DNA from 3 places in the Paraburkholderia gardini genome. Region 3 is predicted to be linked to each of the others. Evidence: predicted binding sites of a transcription regulator. Region 3 holds the regulator's gene; each other region holds the start of a gene.
What was found. The regulator HrcA, encoded in region 3, represses chaperone genes, less so after heat shock. The targets are predictions, from matches to a motif close to TTAGCACTCNNNNNNNNNGAGTGCTAA.
Positions count from the first base shown of each region.

Region 1: a site for HrcA is predicted at 1,659-1,685, ahead of rpoH (RNA polymerase sigma factor RpoH). Genes of this name have one in related genera too.
Region 2: a site for HrcA is predicted at 2,195-2,221, ahead of groES (co-chaperone GroES). Genes of this name have one in related genera too.

Region 1 covers NZ_CAJQZB010000002.1:132,832-137,028, reverse strand. Annotated here, with positions in the region: gene leuA (2-isopropylmalate synthase) at 1-237, shown strand, start outside; gene LPA37_RS02525 (nuclear transport factor 2 family protein) at 395-778, opposite strand; gene LPA37_RS02520 (acyloxyacyl hydrolase) at 828-1,391, opposite strand; gene rpoH (RNA polymerase sigma factor RpoH) at 1,744-2,679, shown strand; gene cydP (cytochrome oxidase putative small subunit CydP) at 2,981-3,238, shown strand; gene LPA37_RS02505 (cytochrome ubiquinol oxidase subunit I) at 3,228-4,197, shown strand, end outside.
Region 2 covers NZ_CAJQZB010000021.1:66,366-70,562, reverse strand. Annotated here, with positions in the region: gene groL (chaperonin GroEL) at 137-1,777, opposite strand; gene groES (co-chaperone GroES) at 1,832-2,122, opposite strand; gene LPA37_RS15975 (hypothetical protein) at 2,626-2,769, opposite strand; gene LPA37_RS15970 (Dyp-type peroxidase) at 3,209-4,197, shown strand, end outside.
Region 3 covers NZ_CAJQZB010000006.1:147,169-151,365, forward strand. Annotated here, with positions in the region: gene recN (DNA repair protein RecN) at 1-219, opposite strand, end outside; gene LPA37_RS07040 (NAD kinase) at 398-1,300, opposite strand; gene hrcA (heat-inducible transcriptional repressor HrcA) at 1,597-2,616, shown strand; gene hemH (ferrochelatase) at 2,781-3,860, shown strand; gene LPA37_RS07055 (RNA-binding S4 domain-containing protein) at 3,929-4,197, shown strand, end outside.

The sequences.
Region 1 (4,197 bases), on a different contig from region 3:
TCGGTGGCGCAGGCAATTGCGTCGGCGGCCGGTCAGCCGGTCGAGATCACGTCGTGCGAAATCCAGCGAACGACAGACGGACGTGTCGCCGCGTTTGCGGGCTGCCGCGTCGGCGGACAGACGGTGCGCTACGGCGTCGGCGTAAGCGACGATGAAGCGACGGCCGTCATCGATGCGGTGGTGAGCGGCGTCAATCGTGCGGTGTGGGCGCCGGTGGACCGGCGCGTCGCGGCGTAACCGCCGACATAAGGGAAGACGGCGGGGAAAAAAGCTGGCCCGCCGTCAGATTCAACGCAGTACATCAGGTGGCGAAGCGTCGAAACATGGCGCGACGCCGTGCGTCATGCGCCCAGGCGGCTCACAAGGCTGCCTGGCGATGGGAAACCGACCCGTTTCACTCGATTGCGCAACGCGTCGCCTGCCAGGCGATCAGCCGCCAGTGCCCGGCTTCCTGTGTCTGGATTGCGGTATAGGCGATCGGGAAAAGCAGCGCGCCGCTGTTCGCTTCCATCTCGATCAGCGCGCGGCCCGTGACGACGCAGGTCTCATGACCCACGGTCAGAATGTCCTGCGACTGGATTTCGATCTGCCGGTAGCGGCGACGGCCCGCCGTGATGGCGTCGATGAACTGCTGCTTCGACTCCCGCTTGCCGTTGGTATGGACGTAGACGACACTGTCCGACAGGAGCGCGTCGAGCAGTTCACCGTTGCCGTCGACCATCGCGCGAAAGCGGTCTCGCTCCAGCCCGCGAATCGCCTCGATCATTTTTGCCGCCATCGCTCTGCCCCTTTGCACCGAAAGGCGCCGCGCGCGGCGGCCCCGACCGTCAGAAGTTGTATTGCAGATATAGCTGGGTGAAATTTATACCAGGATTGGGCTCTTTGATACTGGCGTTGGACAGATGCTGGAATCGAAAGCCTGCCTCGTATTGCTGGCGGTCGCCGAACTGGGCGCCCACGCCCGCCATATCGGCGAACTGGAACCCCGACGACAGCGTGTACGAATTCGAAATCGTCGGGCTGGTCAACACGCGCACACCGATGCCAGCTTCAACGAACGGCCGGAACCAGCCCGCACCCTTGATAAACCGGATCACCGGTGTAATGCCGAACTCACCGGTGTTCTGGTGCACGTCCCCCTCGCTGCTATGCCACCACGAGACGTGCGCCTCGCCGATCAGCGCGAAGTGCCAGCCGCCGATCTCCCACCACGTCAATCCCGGGTCCCACACCACGCCCAGATCGAGCTTGTTGACGTGATGATCGGCCATACCGCCCGCCACCTGGATGCCGAACTGATCCGCGGCAGCCAGCTCTGAAAAGGTCAGAAATGCCAGTACGAAGGCGCCCCGAAGCGCCCAGCCGAGCTGTGCATTTTTCTTCTTCATCAAACACCTTCGCCCAGATTCGATGGTCACCGCGAGGCGGCCTCCGCCATTTTAGAGAGAAGTGAAGTAAAAGAAACCTTATAAAAGAAAGCCGGCTTTGACGAATAATTGCTTGAAATCAGACGAAAACAGGTCATTTATCCGCACCAAAGCATCGCAATAGCAAATTGTACGGGCCCAGCAAAATTCCTGCAGACGGCGTACCATGCTATTGAACATGAAGTTTCAATAGGTTACACGGAACTCTCAAGTCCCTACGGCCTCTAAGTATTAGCACTCCTGCTACTGGAGTGCTAACATCCACGGGAGTCGTTTTCTGACTGAGCATCTGGTTGATTCCATAGGAGTTTCATACGTGAGCAATGCACTGACCCTTCCGAGTACTCTGAGCCCGCCGTCGGCTAAGGCCGCTCCGGCAGGCGCTCTGGTGCTCGCGCATTCTTCGCTGCTGCCCGGCCAGCTGGGCAATATCGACGCCTACATTCAGGCCGTGAACCGGATTCCGATGCTGACGCCGGCGGAGGAACGCCAGTTCGCCACCGAATTTCGCGAGCAGGACAATCTGGAGTCCGCCCGTCGTCTGGTGCTGTCGCACCTGCGTCTTGTCGTGTCGATCGCGCGTAACTACCTGGGCTACGGCCTGCCGCACGCCGACCTGATCCAGGAAGGCAACATCGGCCTGATGAAGGCGGTGAAACGCTTCGATCCTTCGCAGAACGTGCGGCTGGTTTCGTACGCCATGCACTGGATCAAGGCGGAGATCCACGAATACATCCTGCGCAACTGGCGCATGGTGAAGGTCGCCACCACCAAGGCGCAGCGCAAGCTATTCTTCAACCTGCGCAGCCACAAGCAGGGTTTCCAGGCGTTCACGCCGGAGGAAATCGAAGGACTCGCGACCGAGCTGAACGTGAAGCGCGAAGAAGTTGCCGAAATGGAAACGCGTCTGTCCGGCGGCGATATCGCGCTCGAAGGCCAGGTCGAAGACGGTGAAGAGGCGTATTCGCCGATCGCGTGGCTGGCCGACTCGCATAACGAGCCGACCGCGGTGCTCGCCGCACGTCAGCGCGACAGGCTGCACAGCGACGGTATCGCCAGCGCGCTCGACGCGCTCGACGCCCGCAGCCGCCGCATCATCGAGGCACGCTGGCTGAAGGTCGACGACAACGGTTCGGGCGGCTCGACGCTGCACGAACTCGCCGACGAATTCGGTGTATCGGCGGAACGTATCCGTCAGATCGAGGCCAGCGCGATGAAGAAAATGCGTGGTGCATTGAGCGAATACGCGTAACGCACAAGCCGGCTTGCCCGGCACCGCTGTTGTATCCGGCCCTGCCTTCGAAAGATGGCGGGGCTTTTTCTTGTCTGCGGCCTGACTCCCGATTCATTTCCAGGACAATCGCCCCCTTTTTGTTGACGCAACATAAAGAGCGCGGCGATACTGATTTCGCGGGTTCGCCTTCGCGACCGTATGCCACAGCGCGGAACTCGCGCGTCGATGGGCTCGCTCCTGGAATTCCGTCATGCATTTTGCCAGGCCGCGCCATGCGGCCCGACCGGCACTCCTCCCATGGAGCCGTCATCGACCCATCATGACCATAACGCTGAATCACAGGACTCCTCGCCTGCGCCTGCGCGCGCGCTGCGCCGCATGGGCGCGCGGTCCGACTTTCGCACGCGATATCGTCATCGTGCTCGCGATCAAGTTCGCGCTGCTGATGATCCTCAAATACGCATTCTTCAATCATCCGCAGGCAGAGCACATGTCGCTGCCGCCAGCGGTCGTCGCAGAGGCGCTACTCGGCGTTCCCGCACCGCATCCGTCTCGAGGTGATACTCATGCACGCTAGCGAAGTCGTCGACCTTTCGCGCTTACAGTTCGCCGTCACGGCGCTCTACCATTTTCTGTTCGTGCCCCTGACGCTCGGCCTGTCATGGCTGCTCGTCATCATGGAGTCGGTCTATGTCATGACCGGCAAGCAGATCTACAAGGACATGACCCAGTTCTGGGGCAAGCTCTTCGGGATCAACTTCGCGATGGGCGTCACGACCGGGCTCACGCTCGAGTTCCAGTTCGGCACGAACTGGTCGTACTACTCACATTACGTCGGCGATATTTTCGGGGTGCCGCTGGCCGTCGAAGGTCTGATGGCGTTCTTCCTCGAATCGACGTTCGTCGGGCTCTTTTTCTTCGGCTGGACCCGGCTTTCGAGAGTGCAGCATCTGGTCGTCACGTTCCTCGTCGCGCTCGGATCGAACCTGTCGGCGCTGTGGATTCTGGTCGCGAACGGCTGGATGAACAATCCCGTCGGCGCCCACTTCAACTACCAGACGATGCGCATGGAGCTGTCCAGCATCTTCGATGTGCTGTTCAATCCGGTCGCGCAGGTGAAGTTCGTGCATACGGTGTCGGCGGGCTACGTGACGGCGTCGATGTTCGTACTCGGTGTGTCGTCGTGGTATCTGCTGAAGCGTCGTGACACCGCATTCGCGCTGCGTTCATTCGCGATCGCGGCGGGTTTCGGGCTGGCGTCCACGATCTGCGTGATCGTGCTCGGCGACGAATCGGGCTATCGCACGGGTGAAGTGCAGCAGATCAAGCTCGCCGCCATCGAATCCGAATGGGATACGGCACCCGCACCTGCGCCGTTCACGATCATCGGCATTCCGAACCAGCAGGGAGAACGCACCGATTACGCAATCCGCGTGCCCTATGCGCTTGGCATCATCGCGACGCGCTCGCTCGACGAACCGGTGCTGGGCCTGAAAGACCTGATGGCGCACAACGAAACGCGCATCAGAAGCGGCA
Region 2 (4,197 bases), on a different contig from region 3:
ACGGTTTGATGAAACAACAAACCGTCCGCGCAGAAAAAAACCCGCATTTCTGCGGGTTTTCTTTTTGGGCCGCGCATCTTTCGACGCGCTTCCCACATGTGTTCCAGACCGGGCCGCGAAGGCCCGGGAACCGGAATTACATGTCCATGCCCATGCCGCCCATGCCGCCGGGCATACCGCCGCCCATCGGTGCATCTTCCTTCGGCAGTTCGCAGACAGCTGCGTCCGTCGTCAGCAGGAGACCGGCGACCGAAGCTGCGTTTTGCAGCGCCGTGCGCGTCACCTTCGTCGGGTCCACAACACCTGCGTCGACCAGGTCGACGTACTCGCCCGTTGCTGCGTTGTAGCCGTAGTTGCCCTTGCCTGCTGCAACTGCTGCCACCACGACGCTGGCTTCTTCGCCGCCGTTCGTGACGATCTGGCGCAGCGGTTCTTCCATCGCGCGCAGCACGATCTTGATACCTGCGTCCTGATCGGCGTTAGCGCCCTTCAGACCAGCGATAGCCGTGCGAGCGCGGATCAGCGCAACACCGCCACCTGCCACGATGCCTTCTTCCACAGCCGCGCGCGTTGCGTGCAGTGCGTCTTCGACACGTGCCTTCTTTTCCTTCATTTCGACTTCGGTCGCAGCGCCAACCTTGATCACCGCAACGCCGCCTGCCAGCTTGGCAACGCGTTCCTGCAGCTTTTCACGGTCGTAGTCCGACGTTGCTTCCTCGATCTGCATACGCACTTGCTTCACGCGTGCTTCGATCGTTGCACCTTCGCCAGCGCCGTCGATGATCGTCGTGTTTTCCTTGCCCACTTCGATGCGCTTCGCCTGGCCCAGTTCGGCCAGCGTTGCCTTTTCGAGCGTCAGGCCGGTTTCTTCAGCGATGACCTGGCCACCCGTCAGGATAGCGATGTCCTCGAGCATGGCCTTGCGACGGTCGCCGAAGCCCGGAGCCTTCACAGCAACGGTCTTCAGGATGCCACGGATGTTGTTCACCACCAGCGTTGCCAGTGCTTCGCCTTCGACGTCTTCAGCGATGATCAGCAGCGGACGGCCAGCCTTGGCGACTTGCTCGAGCACCGGGAGAAGGTCACGAATGTTCGAAACCTTCTTGTCGTGCAGCAGCACGAACGGGTTTTCGAGCACAGCGACCTGCTTGTCCGGGTTGTTGATGAAGTACGGCGACAGGTAGCCGCGGTCGAACTGCATGCCTTCGACAACGTCCAGCTCGTCTTGCAGCGACTTGCCGTCTTCGACGGTGATGACGCCTTCCTTGCCGACCTTGTCCATCGCTTCAGCGATGCGGTCACCGATCGACGAATCGCTGTTCGCGGAGATCGCGCCAACCTGGGCGATTTCCTTGTTCGTCGTGCACGGCTTGCTGATCTTGCGCAGTTCTTCGATAGCGGCCGTCACAGCCTTGTCGATACCGCGCTTCAGGTCCATCGGGTTCATGCCCGATGCGACGTACTTCATGCCTTCGCGAACGATCGATTGCGCGAGAACGGTTGCCGTCGTCGTGCCGTCGCCTGCGTTGTCGCTGGTCCGGGAAGCCACTTCCTTGACCATCTGTGCGCCCATGTTCTGGAGCTTGTCTTTCAGTTCGATCTCTTTTGCGACCGAAACACCGTCCTTCGTGACCGTCGGGCCGCCGAAGCTGCGTTCCAGGACCACGTTGCGGCCCTTCGGACCCAGCGTGACCTTCACAGCGTTCGCGAGGATGTTCACGCCTTCAACCATCTTGGCACGGGCGGAATCACCGAATACGACGTCTTTAGCTGCCATCTTCAAACTCCTTGAATTCTCTGGGATATAGCCGGGATTTCAGCGATTTTTCGCTTACTTCTGCACCACGGCCATGATGTCTTCTTCACGCATCACCAGCAGTTCGTTGCCATCGACCTTGACGGTCTGGCCAGCGTACTTGCCGAACAGGACGCGATCGCCCACTTTCACGTCGAGTGCGATCTGCGCACCCTTGTCGTCACGCTTGCCCGGGCCGACTGCGAGGATTTCGCCTTGATCCGGCTTTTCCGCTGCGGCTTCGGGGATCACGATGCCCGACGCAGTCTTGGTTTCCTGGTCAAGACGCTTGACGATCACGCGATCATGCAAAGGACGAAGGTTCATACATACTCCTCTCTGGATTGAGACTGAAGAACGCTGAGAAAACCCGGCTGGCAGGGCCAACCGGAAATGTTGTTAGCACTCTCGTGCAGCGAGTGCTAATTATATGGACGGGCGGTGACAAATTCAAGAAGGGGCGCGGGGATTGTTTCGCCAGGGGCTGCTCAGCGGGAGTGTTGTTCGTCTCGAACCTGAATCTCGCGGCGCGGCAAATCTGGGTAGATCGGAATAATTCCCTTTTGAAACAGTGGCCTGTCTGTAGACGCGCGCCGATGTCACGCGAGATATCGATCATTTGTAGCCGACTGCCTGGCGATTCAGGTTCACTGAATTTTTCTTAGTGATCGCGACCTGGGGAAATCCCTTAGTCCGCAGATAGCAGGCGATATTTCCACTCCGCGCGGACGCGCGAGAACTGCAAGGGTCGCGAGAACATCAACGCAGACGACTGCCCGGGATGATCGGCACGCAGCCTGGCTTCGATCCAGCGGCGTCGATCTGCAGTGTCACCGGTGCATTGCCGCGGCGACGAGAAGATGGAACGGTAGCGCGAGGAGCGCCGCCCCGGCGACGCCGAGCAGCCACAACGCAACGAACCATATCAGGCGTTGACGATACGTCTTTCCGGTATCACGGCTTGTTTCAGACATCGCGTCTCCTGTCGGCCCGGAGTTAGCGCCAATCGATCAAGGTTTAGTCCATTCAAGGCAATCAGATGATCCGTTCATACCGTTTTGGAATCCATATTAATTTTTGACCGCACTCCTGCCTTGATAGCGAAAACGGCCCGCCTGCATCGATGGTAACGATACCGCAGGAGAAAAAGAAATCGCCGGACCCGATATGAAGTATCGAAATAAACAGTGAATTGAGAGGGGACGGCCCTGTCCCGCATCCGGACGCGTCGCAAAGCCCTTCTGCAGTTTCCATAAGACAGCCTCACGGTATAACATCTGCGAACACAACAGCAAACCTGCTTCGGTCCTTCGGAAATGCGACGCGTGTCCGTTTCAGGCTCATCATCGCGAAGCGGGAAACATTCGTTCGGCTGTTGCCGGAATCCATAACGGTTTATCAACATCCAGTCCCATGCCCAAAGACACGCCAGAATCGCAAGCCGTTTGCAATAACGTCGTCACGCGTAGCGCGATCTTCATCGTCGCGACCCTTGTGGGCGGCGATGAAGCAGCCGGCACGGTGCGCGCGTGGTGCGCGGATATCGCCGCCCTCGTGCGCTCGGTCGGCAAGCGCGTCCCCGCAGGCAACCTGTCGTGCGTGTGCGGCTTCGGCTCCGACGCGTGGGACACGCTGTTCGGCACTCCGCGTCCCGCTGGGCTGCATCCGTTTCGCGAATTCGGCGAAGGCGAACGCCACGCCGTGGGCACGCCCGGGGATATCCTGCTGCACATCCGCGCAGACCAGATGGATCTCTGTTTCGAGCTCGCCACGCAGCTGACAGGGCGGCTGCGCGACGCGGTCTCGGTGGTGGATGAAGTGCATGGTTTCCGCTACTTCGATTTACGCAGCATGGTGGGCTTCGTCGACGGCACCGAAAATCCGACGGATCGCGAGGCCGCCGATTTCACTCTCATCGGTGACGAGGATCCGGACTTCGTGGGCGGCAGCTATGTCCTCGTGCAGAAGTATCTTCACGACATGACTGGCTGGAATGCGCTTTCCGTCGAGACGCAGGAGCGCATTATCGGTCGCACGAAGTTGTCCGACATCGAACTCGACGCAGCGGTCAAACCGTCGTCATCGCACAGCTCGCTGACAACGCTCGAAGAGAACGGCGAGGATGTGAAAATCCTGCGGGACAACATGCCGTTCGGGCGTCCCGGCGCGGGCGAGTTCGGCACCTACTTCATCGGTTACGCGCGTTCGCCCGCGCCGATCGAGCAGATGCTGGAGAACATGTTCGTCGGACGGCCGCCGGGCAATTACGACCGGCTGCTCGACTATAGTCGCCCGGTCACGGGTGGCCTCTTCTTCGTGCCTTCGGCCGACTTGCTCGAGGCGCTCGCTGACCGCGATCCGCAAACCGCCGTTGCCGGCCAGCAGTCCGAACCGTCTTCGTC
Region 3 (4,197 bases):
CTGCGCGTGCGTCGCGAATTCAGCCGTGATGTCAGCGCGCGATTCACCGGTGCGCACGACGTTTGCGTCGGCGCGGGCACCCAGCGTCAGCGCGAGCGCGTCGATCAGGATCGACTTGCCCGCGCCCGTTTCACCGGAGAAAACCGTGAAGCCGCTGTCGAATTCGAGATCGAGCGCGGCGACGATCACGAAGTCGCGTATCGAGAGATGGCGAAGCATGGAGTCTGGTCTGGTTAGCTGTTTTAGCGGCAAATTCGATGCGCGGGTGACACTGCGTGTCCTTGCGTTTTGCTTCCTGTGTGGTTGTCGGGTTGCGTAGTTGCGCGGCCATGCAGGTCAATCTGTCGGCTGCCCGCTCACGCGAGTCGAGTCGACCGGTGAACGGTATGCGGATGGTTCACGTCGGCGGATCGTCCGCGAGCGACGGGTGCTCGTTCCAGTGAAGCTTCTTGCGCAGCGTCGCGTAATAGCTGTAGCCGACCGGATGCAGGAACGGCACGGTGTGGCGCGAGCGGCGTACGTCGATCGTGTCGTTCAGTTCCAGCGCCGTGAACGACTGCATGTCGAAATTCACGTTGACGTCGCGACCCGAAATGATCTGGATGCTGACCGCCGAGTCGTCCGGAATCACGATCGGGCGGTTCGACAGCGCGTGCGGCGCAATCGGCACGAGCACGAGACCCTGTAGCCGCGGATGCAGGATCGGCCCCGCCGACGACAGCGCATATGCGGTCGACCCGGTCGGCGTGGCGACGATCAGGCCGTCCGAGCGCTGGTTGTACATGAAACGCCCGTCGACAGAGACGCGCAGTTCCGCCATCCCCGAGAAGCCGCTCCGGTTGACCACCACGTCGTTGAAAGCCAGCGCGTGATAGATCGGCTCGCCGTCGCGCATGATGCGGGCTTCGAGCAGCGTCCGTTCTTCCCGCTCGAAACTGCCCGCCAGCATCTGGGGGACGATTTCCCGCATGTCCGAAATCGGAATATCCGTGATGAAGCCCAGCCGGCCATGGTTGATGCCGATCAGCGGCGTGCGGTAGGGCGCGAGCTGACGCCCGATGCCGAGCATGGTGCCATCACCACCCAGCACCACCGCGACGTCCGCACGTGCGCCGATCTCGTCGGGACGCAGTGCCGGATAGCCGGTCACGCCGATTTCCTGGGCGGTGTCCGCTTCGAACACGACGTCGAAGCCGCGCCGCGCGATGCACGACGCGAGCTCCGTCAGCGGCTCGCCGATGCCTGGCGTGTGGCTGCGCCCGACTAGCGCAACGGTCTTGAACTGGCTGGTAACTTGCATGCCGGCATTACACCATAGCTGTGTGTCGAAAAGAACCTTTCACCTGCTGTCGCAACAGCGCGCAGGACGGCGGACCTGGCAACGCGCCGTGAGTGGTGGCGCCTGCCGCTACTTTGCCCGCTGGCGGGCGCGGCTGCGCGGCCGGTGTGGGTTTGTCGCTAGAATGGTGAACCGCCACTGACGACAGGCCGCCCGGCGGCGTGCCGCCGGACGCCAGACGCGACGAACCCGCGACTGTAGCGAAACGTTTTGTGATCGCTCCCTGAAGTATCGCCGTTGAGCTAAAATTTTCCCTCATGCTAGATCCTCGCGCACAAACCCTCCTCAAAACGCTGATCGAGCGCTATATCGCCGAAGGTCAGCCGGTCGGCTCGCGCACGCTTTCCCGCTATTCCGGCCTCGAGCTCAGCCCGGCGACCATCCGCAACGTGATGTCGGACCTCGAGGATCTCGGTCTTGTGATCAGCCCGCACACCTCGGCCGGGCGCATTCCGACGCCGCGCGGCTATCGTCTTTTCGTCGACACGATGCTGACCGTCGAATCCGCCGCTGACGAAGAAGCGGTCATGCGCACGGTCAAGACCACGCTCCAGGGCGGCGAGCCGCAGAAAATCGTCGCGGCGGCGGCGAGCGTGCTCTCCAGCCTGTCGCAGTTCGCGGGCGTCGTGCTGACGCCGCGGCGCAGCCACGTATTCAAGCAGATCGAATTCATGCGCCTGTCCGACAAGCGCATCCTGCTTATCATCGTGACGCCCGAAGGCGACGTGCAGAACCGCATCATGGCCACCCAGCGCGACTTCTCGCCGTCGCAGCTCGTGGAAGCCTCCAATTACATCAACGCGCACTTCGCGGGCCTTTCGTTCGACGTGGTACGCCGGCGCCTGCGCGACGAGATCGACGAGTTGCGCGGCGACATGACCACGCTGATGCACGCGGCCGTGACCGCCAGCACCGACGACACCGACACGGGCGAGACCGTGCTGATTTCGGGCGAGCGCAACCTGCTCGAAGTCGCCGACCTTTCGTCGGACATGGCGCGGCTGCGCAAGCTTTTCGATGTGTTTGACCAGAAGACCAGCCTCCTTCAATTGCTCGACGTATCGAGTCACGCGCAGGGCGTGCAGATTTTCATCGGCGGTGAATCGAATCTGGTGCCGATCGAGGAAATGAGCGTGGTGACCGCGCCGTACGAGGTGAATGGAAAGATCGTCGGCACGCTCGGTGTGATCGGGCCGACGCGCATGGCCTACAACCGTGTCATTCCGATCGTCGACATCACCGCACGGCTGCTTTCGATGAGCCTCAGCCAGCAGTAACACCCCGCGTGCACCGCACGTCGCGCATCGCATGAGACACATGATGCGCGACCGCGCGCACCGCGCCAACTGGCCGGATGGCCAGCTATCGGTGGAAAACCGGGCCGCTATAATGGGCTCCACCTGAACCGATTTCCTGCAGCACGCCACCGGGCCAACTGAATATGCGTTTCGATCTCGAGCGGCCTTCGCAGTCCGCCACGTCACATCGTGTCGCGGTGTTGCTGATCAATCTCGGCACGCCGGATGCTCCAACGCCGCGTGCCGTGCGTCGCTACCTCGCGCAGTTCCTGTCCGATCCGCGCGTGGTCGAGATTCCGGCCGCGATCTGGCAGGTGATCCTGCGTCTGTTGATCCTGCCGTTTCGTGGTCGGGCGTCGGCAAAGAAGTACGCGGCCGTATGGATGCCGGAGGGTTCGCCGCTGCGTGTCCACACCGAAAAGCAGGTGGAGGCGCTGCGCCATCTGCTGCATCTGAACGACTATCAGGTGATCGTCGATTACGCGATGCGCTATGGCACACCGGGCATTCCCGCGATGCTGAAGCAGTTGAAACTGTCGGGCGCCGAGAGGGTGCTGTTGATGCCGATGTATCCGCAGTATTCGTCGTCCACCACGGCCACGGCATTCGACGACGCATTCGTTGCGTTGCGGCGCATGCGCAACCAGCCGGAAGTGCGCACGGTGCGTCACTATTGCGACCATCCGGCATATATCGCCGCGCTCGCCGCGCAGGTGCGGCACTACTGGCAGACGCACGGCCAGCCGGATTTCGCGAATGGCGACAAGCTGGTGTTGAGTTTTCACGGCGTGCCGAAACGCACGCTCGATCTCGGCGATCCGTATCACGAGCAATGCCAGCAGACCGGCGCGCTGCTGATGAACGCGCTGCACCTGTCGCCGGTGGAGTGCCGCATCACGTTCCAGTCGCGTTTTGGGCGCGCCGAGTGGCTGCAGCCCTATACCGCGCCCACGCTGAAGGAGCTTGGGCAGGCAGGCGTGCGGCGCGCGGACGTGTTTTGCCCCGGTTTCACAGCTGATTGTCTGGAGACGATCGAGGAAGTCGGCCTTGAAGTGCGCGACGAATTTCTGCACGCGGGCGGCAAGGAGTTTCACCGTATCCCGTGCGTCAATGCTTCTTCGCCGTGGATCGCGGCGCTGGGCGAGATCGTCGCGCAACATCTGCAAGGCTGGCCGGTCATTCAGCCGGCGCCTGCGCAGGGCGCCGCGGTGGCCCAGGCGTGATGGTCGACAACGAACGGGGAACGGGTCGGAAACAGGCTGAATAATTGATCAGGATTGGAAGAGCTTCAATGAACTACAGAATTGATACCGGGCCCGGTGCGCGTCTGCGGATCGACAAATGGCTGTGGGCCGCGCGCTTCTTCAAGACGCGTTCGCTCGCGGCGGACGCGGTCGAGAAAGGACGTGTGCGGATCGGCGGCGCGACGGTCAAGCCGTCGAAGGACGTGCGGGTGGGCGACCCGGTCGAGATCCAGATCGAGCAGGTTCTGTGGCAACTGGAAGTGCTGGGCATCTGCGACGTGCGCGGCCCGGCGAGCGTCGCGCAGACGCTCTACGC